DNA from 2 places in the Phyllobacterium sp. K27 genome. Region 1 is predicted to be linked to the other one. Evidence: riboswitches for the same ligand, from Rfam matches in the RefSeq annotation. Region 1 holds a riboswitch; the other holds the start of a gene.

Region 1 (5,873 bases):
GATCGTAAATATCAAACACCAGCGGCGTATTGACCGGGATCATCGGATGCAGGCCAGAGCGCGGCTGCCAAGCCTTGTAACGAACACCTGCAACAGCAACTCCGTTGGTTTCCGTCATTTTGAGCGGCACTTCGCGGCCATTACACGCCACGCTGTAGCGCGCGGCGTTATAGCCTTCGACCTTCACCTGCAAGCGCTCGACAGAGCTGTCGACGAAACGGACCGTACCGCCAATCGCGCCCTGTTCGCCCATGACATGCCAAGGCTCAAGCGCCTGCCGCAACTCCAGCTTGACACCTTCATTGACGATTTCACCGCAAAATGGAAACCGGAACTCCAATTGTGCCTCGAACCATTCCGGTCGGAAATCAAAGCCGTTCTGGCGCAGGTCGGCCAGCACATCAAGGAAATCCGCCCAGACGAAATCCGGCAGCATAAAGCGGTCGTGCAATGTCGTGCCCCAACGTACGAAGCTGCCTTCGATGGGGCTATTCCAAAAGCGGGCGATCAATGCCCGAACCAGTAATTGTTGTGCCAGGCTCATGCGGGCATTTGGCGGCATCTCGAAACCGCGAAACTCGACAAGGCCAAGCCGCCCGGTCGGACCATCGGGCGAAAACAGCTTGTCGATACAAATCTCGGAGCGATGCGTATTGCCGGTCACATCCACCAAAAGGTTGCGGAATAGCCGATCTACCAGCCAGGGCAGCGGTGGCGCACCACGACCGGGCAGTGGCACCTGTGCCATGGCGATTTCCAGCTCATATAAACTGTCGTGCCGCGCTTCATCGAAACGCGGCGCCTGACTTGTCGGACCGACAAACATGCCTGAAAACAGATAGGATAAGGACGGATGACGCTGCCAATGCAGCACCAGACTTTTCAGAAGATCGGGGCGACGCAGAAACGGGCTGTCATTGGGCGTTTCACCGCCGACCACCACATGATTGCCGCCGCCTGTGCCGGTATGGCGCCCGTCGATCATGAATTTGTCAGCGCCAAGTCTTGTCTGGCGGGCTTCTTCGTAGATCGTCTCGGTGGTTGCCACGCATTCGCGCCAGTTCGAGGCTGGATGGATATTCACTTCTATCACGCCGGGGTCGGGTGCAACGCGTATCACGTTGATACGCGGGTCCTGAGGCGGGCCGTAGCCCTCAATATGGACCGGCAGGCCGAGTTTGGCAGCGGCCGCCTCAGCAGCACCGACAAGTTCAAGATAGTCCTCGAGCGCCTCTACCGGCGGCATGAAGACGCTCAACCGTCCATCGCGCGGCTCAACCGAAATGGCAGTACGCACCGCACCGCCGATCTCGCCAAGTTCCTGTTCCACCCGCTCCTGCGTGCTGCCTTCAGCGGCAGTAAATGAAGCCACCGCCTGTGGCGCTTCCCTCACATCGATCAAAGCCGGCGAATCCGGCAAAGGGCCACGCTCTAGCGATGGATCAACTGGTACAATAAACGGAAACTCGGATGGCGGCACATGGGGCAGCGCGCCCAGCGGCAGGCGATAACCGACCGGCGAGTCGCCTGGCACCAGAAAGAGCTTGCCCCGCCGTGTGGTCCATTTTTCGCTGCGCCAGCGTGGACCTTGAGCAGCCTGACTGTTCCAGCGCTGCACCGGCAGCACAAATCCTGTGGGTTCTGTCAGCCCTCGTTCGAAGACGCGCGCCATGCGGCTGCGCTCCTCCGGGTCTTTCAGCATGGAATTGGAGGGATCGACATTCTCCGGAAGATTGCCTTCCTTGACAATCCACTCTGCTGGATCCTCATAGGCTGCGGCGACCATGTCGTCTTCGACGCCAAGTTCACCAGCCATCTCGACCAGCAGTTTGCCTGCATCTTCCGGCTTCACATCTGCTGTGCTGTTTTCCGCAGCGATGAGGTCAGGATTAACCCAAATCGGCTTACCATCCTTGCGCCAATAAAGGGAGAAGGTCCAGCGCGGCAGGCTCTCCCCTGGATACCATTTGCCCTGGCCGTAATGCAGAAATCCGCCCGGCGCGAAACGATCGCGCAAGCGGCGGATGAGCTTGTCGGCTTTTTCCCGCTTTGTCGGCCCGACAGCATCGGTATTCCATTCGCCGGATTCGAAATCGTCGATTGAAACGAATGTCGGTTCGCCGCCCATGGTCAGGCGAACATCACGCTCCTTGAGCAGCGCATCGACCTTATTGCCGAGCGCATCAAGCGCGTCCCAAGATTCATCGGAGAATGGCTTGGTAATGCGCGGATGCTCCGATACGCGTGTTACGCGCATGTCAAAACCGAATTCGACATTGGCAGGTTCTGCCATACCTGAAATTGGCGCAGCATTGCGGTAGTGAGGCGTTGCGGCCAGCGGGACATGGCTTTCGCCAGTCAGGAGCCCCGATGTCGGATCAAGCCCGATCCATCCCGCACCCGGCAGATAGACCTCGCACCAGGCGTGCAGGTCGGTAAAATCCGTTGTTGTTCCGGCAGGACCATCAAGCGCAACCAGATCGGGCTTCAACTGGATAAGATAGCCTGAAACAAAGCGCGCCGCCAAGCCAAGGTGGCGCAGGGTCTGCACCAGTAGCCAGCTCGTGTCACGGCATGAGCCCGTGCGAACATTCAGCGTGGTCTCCGGCTCCTGCACGCCCGTTTCCATGCGGATAACGTAGCCGATCTCGCGCTGAATACGAGCGTTCAAATCAACAACGAAATTGACTGTATTGGTGCTCGAGCGCTCAATCGTTGCCAGAAAATCCGACAAGAGCGGACCAATAGGGTCTGGCTTCATATAAATGGAAAGATCGTCGCGTATATCTTCAGGATAGGCGAAGGGCCAGATTTCCCCGGCGGGTTCGACGAAGAAGTCAAACGGATTATAGACCGTCATGTCAGCCACAAGATCAACTTCGATCTTAAGCTCCGTGACAGGCTCAGGAAAGACGTAGCGGGCAAGGAAATTGCCGTATGGGTCTTGCTGCAAATTGACGAAATGATTGGCCGGACTGACCTTCAGCGAGTGGCTTAAAACCTTGGTTCGCGAGTGTGGAGCGGGTTGAAGGCGGATGATCTGCGGCCCGAGCATGATTGGGCGATCATATTTATAGTGAGTCAGGTGATAGACTGCTGCGTGAATTGCCATGTCGCCTCAAAATTCAATAAAAATCGATCTTCGCTAAAGAGTACACGTGAAGCCTAGCCTACTCCATCTGCTTGTTCACGCTTAAAAAAATTATCCTGCCATTTATTTTAGCACGTGCGCGGTTTGCATCTTAAACGGGCTTGTAAAATGGAAGGCACAACCCGCAACCAGCGCAACCGCCGTGATTGCAACCCTGCATTTGTTATGGGCAAGGCAAACAACCCAATATTGGCACAGCTTATCTCCCCCCATGTGGGGGAGAACAGATTTTCTTGAATTTGGCCACTTCGCTAAATTCTTAGAAATCCAAAAGAGGGGGTAATATAATTTGCATTAGGCTTGCTGCGTGGTTCGACGGGGCTCACCATGAGGGAGGTTATTATTTGCAGGAAATTACTTCCTGCAAGGTTATCGACCAATGTGCAATCAACCACGTCCCTCATGGTGAGCCCCGTCGAACCACGCAGCAAGCCTAATGCCAACAAAGGGTAGTTGCTGATTATCACCCTGGAATTGAAAAAGACCCGGACGAGCTGGCAAGTTACGTTCCGGGTCTCATTTCATTAAACCAGGAAAACGGGAGGTGGGCGAAAGCCTGCCTCTCACTCCTGAAGCAAACATAGCATTTCTTCTGTTTTTTCCAAGTACTATCTCTTTTAGACCATTTCATTTTCGCTTCGGTTCAACTACTACTGCTCGTGATGGTTTCTCTGGCTTGAAAACGCTGGAGATGAAAAGGGAACACGGTGAGGCGTACCCAAAGGGACCGAAACCGTGGCTGCCCCCGCAACTGTAAGCGGTGAGCGACGCCTGAGGATGCCACTGATCGCAAGATCGGGAAGGCAAGGCTTCGCCAAGACCCGTGAGCCAGGAGACCTGCCATCACAATTGAAATTCGAACCGGACGGGGTGTGCCGGGAGCGATGCGATGACCTGCCGGATAGCGGCACCAGAATGCTTTAAATGGCTTCCGGTTCATCGTCTGCGTTCTATGCCCTCCCCTTGAAAGTTGGACAGGCATGAACGTTCCGCACACCATCATTTCGGCCCAGCATCAAATTTTCTACCTGGTTGCACGATCAGCATTGACGCTTGTTATAACATTACGCTATCGCCTACCCATGTTAAAGCACTCAGCAAGTTTCTACGGCACGGAAGCGCGATCATGAGCCATATACAGCTCGATGCGAAGGCCGTGGGTTATAAGACCGGAGCGCATACCCTGGTCGAAGCCGCATCGATTGGTGTGAGGTGTGGTGCACGGCTGGCTATTATTGGTCCAAATGGCGCGGGAAAGTCCACCTTGTTGCGCATGTTGGCCGGACTGCTGCTACCAACATCCGGCGAAATAAGTTTCAACGGCAAAATCATCAGCAAGATGTCGCCACTTGAACGTGCCCGGCAATTTGCCTTTGTTGGTCAGACCGACACACCGGACCAGCAGCTTCTGGTCGAGGATTATGTATCCCTTGGCCGCATTCCGCATCTGGGCGTCTTCACAAAGGCGGTCGACAGGGAAATCGTCGAAGATTCCATGCAACGCGCGCGGATCACCCATTTTCGCCGCCGCGCTTTGGGTTCATTGTCCGGCGGCGAGCGGCAGCGTATGCAATTGGCCCGCGCCCTTGCCCAGCAACCGGCAATCCTGTTTCTCGACGAACCGACCAATCATCTTGATCCCAAGGCGCGTAGCGAACTGCTCCTTCTGGTGGCCGGACTTGATGTGACAACCATCGCCGTTCTGCATGATCTGCCGCTTGTTGCGCCATTTGCCACCCATGTTGCGGTCATGCACAGCGCACAGCTCGTCGCGTCAGGCACGCCCGACGAGACACTGACACCACGCATAGTCAGCGATGTATTTGATCTTGATGTACTGCGCCTGCGGCATCCCTCCCGCCAGCGCGATCTTATGGTGTTTGAAGCACCCGAACCGATCCACGACGCCCATTCTCATCCACGGAGCATTTGATGAAAAAATCCTTTTTCGCCTTCGCATTTACTCTTCTGTCGGTGCCAGCCTTCGCATTTCCGGTCACCGTGGATAGCTGCGGGAAAGCATTGACCTTTGATGCTGCTCCCAAGCGCGTTGTCGTCAACGATATCAATATGAGCGAAATGGCCTTTGCGCTTGACCTCCAGCCCTTAATGGTCGGCGTCACCGGCATAACCGGCTGGTACAAGCTTGACGATGCATTCATCAAGCAGCAGAGTTCCATTCCGGAACTGGCCCCTAAAAATCCGACCCTTGAGAATCTCATTGCCGCACAGCCGGATTTCTTCTTCGCCGGTTGGAATTACGGCATGCGCATAGGCGGCGAAGTCACGCCTGATACGCTAGCGCCCTATGGGATCAAGACACTCGAGCTGACCGAGAGCTGTGTACACCTCGACAAGAATCGTCCGGCCGCTTCCATGGATCTTCTCTATGGCGACATCGAAAAGCTGGGCAAGATTTTCGGTAAGGAAGCAGAGGCCGAAAAGCTTGTTTCCGGCTGGAAGACTCAATTATCCGCGATTAAGCAGAAAGTCGGCGTCAACAGCGGAACCCGTGTATTCCTCTATGATTCCGGTGAAGACAAGCCGTTCACCGCTGGTAAGTTCGCCATACCGTCAGCTCTGATCAGGGAAGCGGGCGGCATCAACATCATGGATGACCTCGAATCCAGCTGGGCCACCACATCCTGGGAAACTGTCGCAGCGCGCAACCCGCAATTCCTCGTTCTCCTCGATTATCAGGACGATATTGGATACAAAAAGC
Region 2 (5,873 bases), 1.4 Mb from region 1:
ACCGACAAATGATCTGGACACGGAAACCTTGGCAGCCCTTGAGGATGCTTTGGAGAAATATGCAGGTTGCGCTGTGATCATCAGCCATGATCGCATGTTCCTTGATCGCCTTGCGACGCATATCCTCGCTTTTGAAGGCGACAGCCATGTCGAATGGTTTGAAGGCAATTTCGAAGACTACGAGAACGACAAAATCCGTCGTCTCGGCCCCGATAGTGTCAATCCCAAACGTCCAAGCTACAAGCCTCTGACCCGGTGATTGCAAGGGGGAGTCGAAAGGCTCCCCTTATTTTGGCTGACGCTATCGTCAGCCACAGCTGCCGATTCTAACCAGTGTTTTTTCTTGGAGCAAAACAATGACCGATCTGTTTGGCAAGCAAGACCAAATAGTTCCGTCTCGCAAAATCAGCGGGCGTGTAAACGGGCTCTTTGAAGCGCTGGGGCATGATTTTGTTACAACTTCGACAAGTTCGCTGGAACTAACTTTTGACGGTATTGTAGGTGATTTTCATGCCGGTCAGACACGTCGCTCCGGCGGACGCGAGCCTTGGTATCCGCGTGGCACCGAGATGCGCAATGAACGTCAGCTGTCCATTCTGAGTACTGATGAACTTGAGCAGATTGCAGCGGGTATGGGCCTGCCTGAGCTTAAAGCCGAATGGGTTGGCGGGAATATGGTGATAGCCGGTATCCCGTCTCTATCAATGTTGCCACCCAGATCGCTCATGTTTTTCGAGGGTGGTGTCACGTTGAAAGTTGATGGACAGAATGCGCCCTGTAAAATCGCAGGTCGCGCAATTGCAGCGAATGCCGGTACACCTGACGAGACCACCACCGCACTGGATTTTGTGCGGGTGTCCAAGCGCTCGCGGGGTCTTGTCGCCTGGGTTGAAAAGCCGGGCATCATACATGTCGGTGAAAAAGTTGACATTCGTATTCCCGAACAGTGGATTTACAGGCCCTGAGACTTGCGCGAGAAGTTTTTTCATGGCGAATAGGAAAACAGGTCCGGTGCCAGCAATTCAGACGATTGCGGAGAATCGGGAAGCCGGTGAAAATCCGGCACGTGCCCAACGCTGTAAAGGGGATGACCGCGCATTATGCCACTGTAATTGAAGAGTTGCAGGAAGGCGCACGGTTCAGTTGAACCTCAGTCAGAAGACCGGCCGGACCTTATAGCCCAAGCTGCGCGGACGGCAGTAAAGGTCTCAAGCGTTGTTAGGAGCAAACAATGCACGAAATTTTTGATGGTCCGGTTCCTGCCGCCGATTTTACTGACGATGAGCGTGCTGCGGTTTACAAAGCCATTTATAACCGACGAGACGTCCGCGATCAGTTTTTGCCAGAACCGATAGCTGATGATGTTTTGTTGCGCCTGCTTGATGCGGCCCATCATGCACCGTCGGTCGGCTTTATGCAGCCTTGGAATTTCATCACTATCCGAGATATGGCCCGCAAGAAGGAAGTGCACCGGGCCTTTAGCAAAGCCAATGAAGAAGCCACTGCTTTGTTTCAGGATGAACGCCAAGCGCTCTACGCCTCTCTCAAACTTGAGGGCATCCTTAGGGCGCCGATTAATTTATGCATCACCTGTGACCGGACACGTGGCGGCAAGGTCGTGCTCGGTCGTACCCACAACCGGCAGATGGATGTTTACAGTACCGTATGTGCGGTTCAAAACCTGTGGCTTGCTGCCCGTGCTGAAGGCATTGGAGTCGGCTGGGTGAGCATCTATCACGACAGCGATATGCGCCAAATATTAGGCATTCCGGATCATGTCGAGATCATCGCCTATCTGTGCCTGGGTTATGTCAGCGAGCTTTTCAATGCGCCAGAGTTGGAAAAAAAAGGCTGGCGTAAAAGAATCCAACTGCAGGATCTTATTTTTGAAGAAGGTTGGGGTCGGCTTAGCTCGAATCTTCCTCATCCGGATCCAGAAGACGTGTCGCCCGCCATTCCGTCAGTTTGCGATTGATCGCCTCAAGCACGAAGAAACGTGCCGACTCCTTGTCGTATCCCTCGTTACGAAGCGCATCATAATCCGTATGTTGATGCCGCACATGAGCAACCGCCGCTAACCATACGGCAATCGGGGGCGGCAGAGTTTTCATGTGTGGCGCGCCTGCGGCTGCGCGTATTGGTTCTGAATCTGAGTAAGGAACGGCGGGCAAAAGCAAGGTCAACGCCTTGTTGATTGAACGCTGACGGTTCGTTCCTGCGCTCATGATGTCCCCCTGATTTGATTCTACTACCTATTTCAGACGCGGCAGAAATTGTCGTCAATGGCAAAAAAGCCTTGCCAAAGCTCTCGTCATGACATAAACATATCTTTATATCTTTTGAGGATTGGTTATGGACCGGCACAATCTTAATCTCGACCTGATGGTTGATACATTGAAAGCGGCAGCTGAGCCTAGCCGCCTTCGTATTCTTGCTTTGCTGTCGCGTGGTGATCTTACCGTTTCTGATCTCACTTCCATCTTGGGCCAATCTCAACCACGCGTTTCACGACATCTGAAGTTGCTGTTTGAAGCAAGCCTTATCAATCGCTATCAGGAGGGTTCCTGGGCCTATTTCCGTTTGGCAGAATCATTAATCGTGGGAGATATTGCTCGTTCCCTGCTGGAGCGTCTGGATTGCTCTGATCCTTTGCTGGAGCGCGATCTTGAGCGTCTCTCGTCAGTGAAGCTTCAGCGTCGTGAGCGTGCAGCGGCCTATTTCAGCGCGAATGCTTCGAGCTGGGATGCTATCCGCTCCTTGCATGTTCCAGACGGCGCTGTCGAAGAAGCGCTTACAAAGATCGTAGGCACAAGGCCATTTCAGGCAATGCTTGATGTCGGTACTGGAACGGGACGTCTGCTTGAGCTCTTTGCCCCGCTTTACTTGCGCGGTGTTGGCATTGATATCAATCGCGACATGTTGACGATTGCCCGGTCAAACCTTGAGAGATCTGGCGTTGCCAATGCGCAAGTTCGTCAAGGTGACGTCTATTCCTTGCCGGTAGACAGAGAGTCGTTTGATTTGGTGACAATCCACCAAGTCTTGCATTTCCTTGATAATCCGGCTGAGGCTATTCGTGAAGCTGCGCGTGCCTTGCGTCCTTCCGGCCGAATGTTGATCGTCGATTTCGCTCCGCATGAGCTTGAATTTCTTCGCGACAGACATGCGCATTTGCGTCTCGGTTTTCATGACGGGCAGATAAAGGACTGGCTGACAGAAGCCGGACTGACGCTGGAGCAAAGCATGGAATTGCAGCCAAAAGACAAAGACAAGCTGACTGTTAAATTGTGGCTGGCACGCGACCCACGCCTGCTTATTGCCGATCCCGTTTCAACCTCCCGCGTTACGGAGAGTGTCTAATGAGTTTTTTCCGCCAATCCCGCCGTGCTGATCTTGGTAGCAATATCAGGGTTTCATTTGAGTTCTTTCCACCAAAGACCGAGGTGATGGAAGAGCGCCTTTGGGAAACTGTAACACGTCTGGCTCCACTCAACCCGGAATTTGTCTCTGTGACCTATGGGGCAGGTGGCTCTACCCGTGAACGCACAGCCCGTACAATCAAGCGTATCTTAACTGAAACCGATGTGAATGCAGCGGCACATTTGACCTGCGTCGATGCCACAAAGGAAGAGGTAGACACGGTAATCCGTGAGTTTGCAGCCATGGGCGTCAATCGCTTCGTTGCCTTGCGTGGTGATCCCGCAAGCGGCGTGGGTGCCCATTACAAGCCGACACCAGGCGGTTATGAAAACGGCGCTGACCTTGTTGCTGGATTAAAAGCTTTTGCAGACTTCGATATTTCAGTTTCTGCCTATCCGGAAAAGCATCCGGAAAGCCCGGATTTTGCCACCGATATCGATATGTTGAAGCGCAAGGTCGATAATGGCGCGACACGTGCCATCACGCAGTTCTTTTTTGAAAACGACCAATATGAGCGTTACGTCGAAAAGGTACGGCGCGCTGGCATCTACATCCCAATTTTGCCCGGCATACTTCCAATTCACAATTTCACCCAGGTAACCAACTTCTGCTCCAAAGCAGGCACGCACATACCTGCATGGCTGGCAGAGCGGTTTGATGGGCTGCAAAATGATGAGCAGACTCACGCGCTGGTGGCATCGGCTGTTGCTGCCGAGCAGGTGCTGGATCTGGTCGAGCGTGGAGTGCAGGATTTCCATTTCTATACAATGAACCGCGCCGATCTTGCCTTCGCAATCTGCCACTTGATCGGTATTCGTCCGGATGCGGGCGCACTTCAGTCCAATCTGGCTGGCGCTGCCGCTTGATAAAGTGAAACGGCCCGGTTGCTATAACCGGGCCGTTTCGTTTGTTTCACTTATCTAACGGTCAGAGACCATATCCGTAGCGCTCATATTTTATTTCAAGGTATCAGTCCTACGACCATTGCACCAATAAATGCGAACGCTGCACAGATCATAAGGACATTCATCGATCGAGTTAGTCCCATCGCTTGTCTCCTGCAGTTAACCTGCATAACATAGCGCAAATTCGCCACAGAAAAAGCCCAAATATTACCGGATGATGACAAAGAATGTAGAAAATTTTTCTACAGGAACGATAAGTTTTTGAAAATAAACACATTTAAACGTTTAAAAATGGCGGAAAAAATAAAAAAAATGTAAGATGGCGGTAAATTTTTGCAGTGCGGCAAAATTAACGCAACGTCTATGCAGGCCTTGTTTTGCCATGTTTTGAACAGGATTAACTCCCGGTATTTCGGTCTAACTACTGAAAATTTATGATAATTCTACCTATTCCTCGTTCTGAAAATAGCTAGGAGGCGACCGTCAATAACCAAGAGTCCAATGGCAATAAGTGCCATTCCGGCAATATCTTGCGCCGCGAGTGTTTCGCTAAGAAAAATTGTTCCAAGTAGCACGGCGCTGACCGGAACAATCAGCGTGACGAGGGAGGCATTGGTTGCCCCTGACGCCTTCACGATTGAAAAGAAGAGAATATAGGCAAAGGCCGTTGATAGAAGTCCCAATCCGAGAATTGCGGACCAGATGCCCGGGGTTATTGCATCCAGATGTGGTAATCCATCATAGAGCAGCACGACAGGTATCATGATCAGTGTCGATGCAGTCATTTGCCCTGTCGCCGTGACGGTTGGCGGAATTCCCTTGAAGCGCTTAGCCAGAATGCTGGCGAAGGCATAGGATAAGGTTGCGGTGATGACAGCAAGTTCCGCCCATAGTGGGCCGCCAAGACCGGTTAATATTCCAGGTCCGATCATCACCACTATTCCGACGATGCCCAGAAGAATACCGACAAGCTTAGGCACGGTGACCTTTTCGTCGGCAGTCAGAATGGTCGCCAAAATCACTGTCCAGATAGGCGTTGTCGCATTGAAAATGGAGGCCAGGCCAGCACCCAGCGCAGTTTGCCCAATGAAGAGCAAGGAAAAAGGAATGACGTTGTTCAACAGGCCAAGTCCTGCAAAACCGAGTGCATGGCGACGGTAGTCCCAGAAATTGATGCCGCGGCTCGCAAGATAAATGTGCAGCGCCAGTGCCGCAATGACAACACGAAACAACACCAGAGTGAGGGGAGGAACAACCTGTACGGCTATGCGCGCGAAGAAGAATGAACCACCCCAAATCGCGCCGAGCAACAGAAGTTGCAGCCAGACGAAACCGGACATCGAAAGCGGCGGCGGAGCTTTGGCATCAGCAATAGACACAGACTTACCCTTCCAAGTGTGATGGATTGCAAATCCTTATGCTTTTTATCGTGCGTTGCCACCCAATTCTTGCATTCAGTCGTGACTTTCATCCGTCACTTTCACTTGCTAAGAGTTTGGGATGACGCAAGATACACAGATGCAACGATTCGCCACCGCCCGTGATGCC

The links. A riboswitch is a leader RNA that binds a small molecule or an ion and turns the genes downstream of it on or off. The one in region 1 is predicted to bind cobalamin.
Region 2: linked by a shared signal. The riboswitch ahead of bluB (5,6-dimethylbenzimidazole synthase) and the one ahead of ACYJL1_RS14805 (ABC transporter ATP-binding protein) in region 1 are both predicted to bind cobalamin.

Annotation. Positions count from the first base shown of each region.
Region 1 is NZ_CM139240.1:2,981,774-2,987,646, forward strand. Features, by position in the region: gene ACYJL1_RS14800 (transglutaminase family protein) at 1-3,112, opposite strand, end outside; cobalamin riboswitch at 3,798-4,010, shown strand; gene ACYJL1_RS14805 (ABC transporter ATP-binding protein) at 4,278-5,084, shown strand; gene ACYJL1_RS14810 (ABC transporter substrate-binding protein) at 5,084-5,873, shown strand, end outside.
Region 2 is NZ_CM139240.1:1,620,034-1,625,906, forward strand. Features, by position in the region: gene ettA (energy-dependent translational throttle protein EttA) at 1-259, shown strand, start outside; gene ACYJL1_RS07835 (MOSC domain-containing protein) at 357-965, shown strand; cobalamin riboswitch at 993-1,185, shown strand; gene bluB (5,6-dimethylbenzimidazole synthase) at 1,232-1,975, shown strand; gene ACYJL1_RS07845 (DUF2293 domain-containing protein) at 1,908-2,225, opposite strand; gene ACYJL1_RS07850 (ArsR/SmtB family transcription factor) at 2,353-3,360, shown strand; gene metF (methylenetetrahydrofolate reductase [NAD(P)H]) at 3,360-4,286, shown strand; gene ACYJL1_RS07860 (DMT family transporter) at 4,769-5,704, opposite strand; gene ACYJL1_RS07865 (alanine racemase) at 5,844-5,873, shown strand, end outside.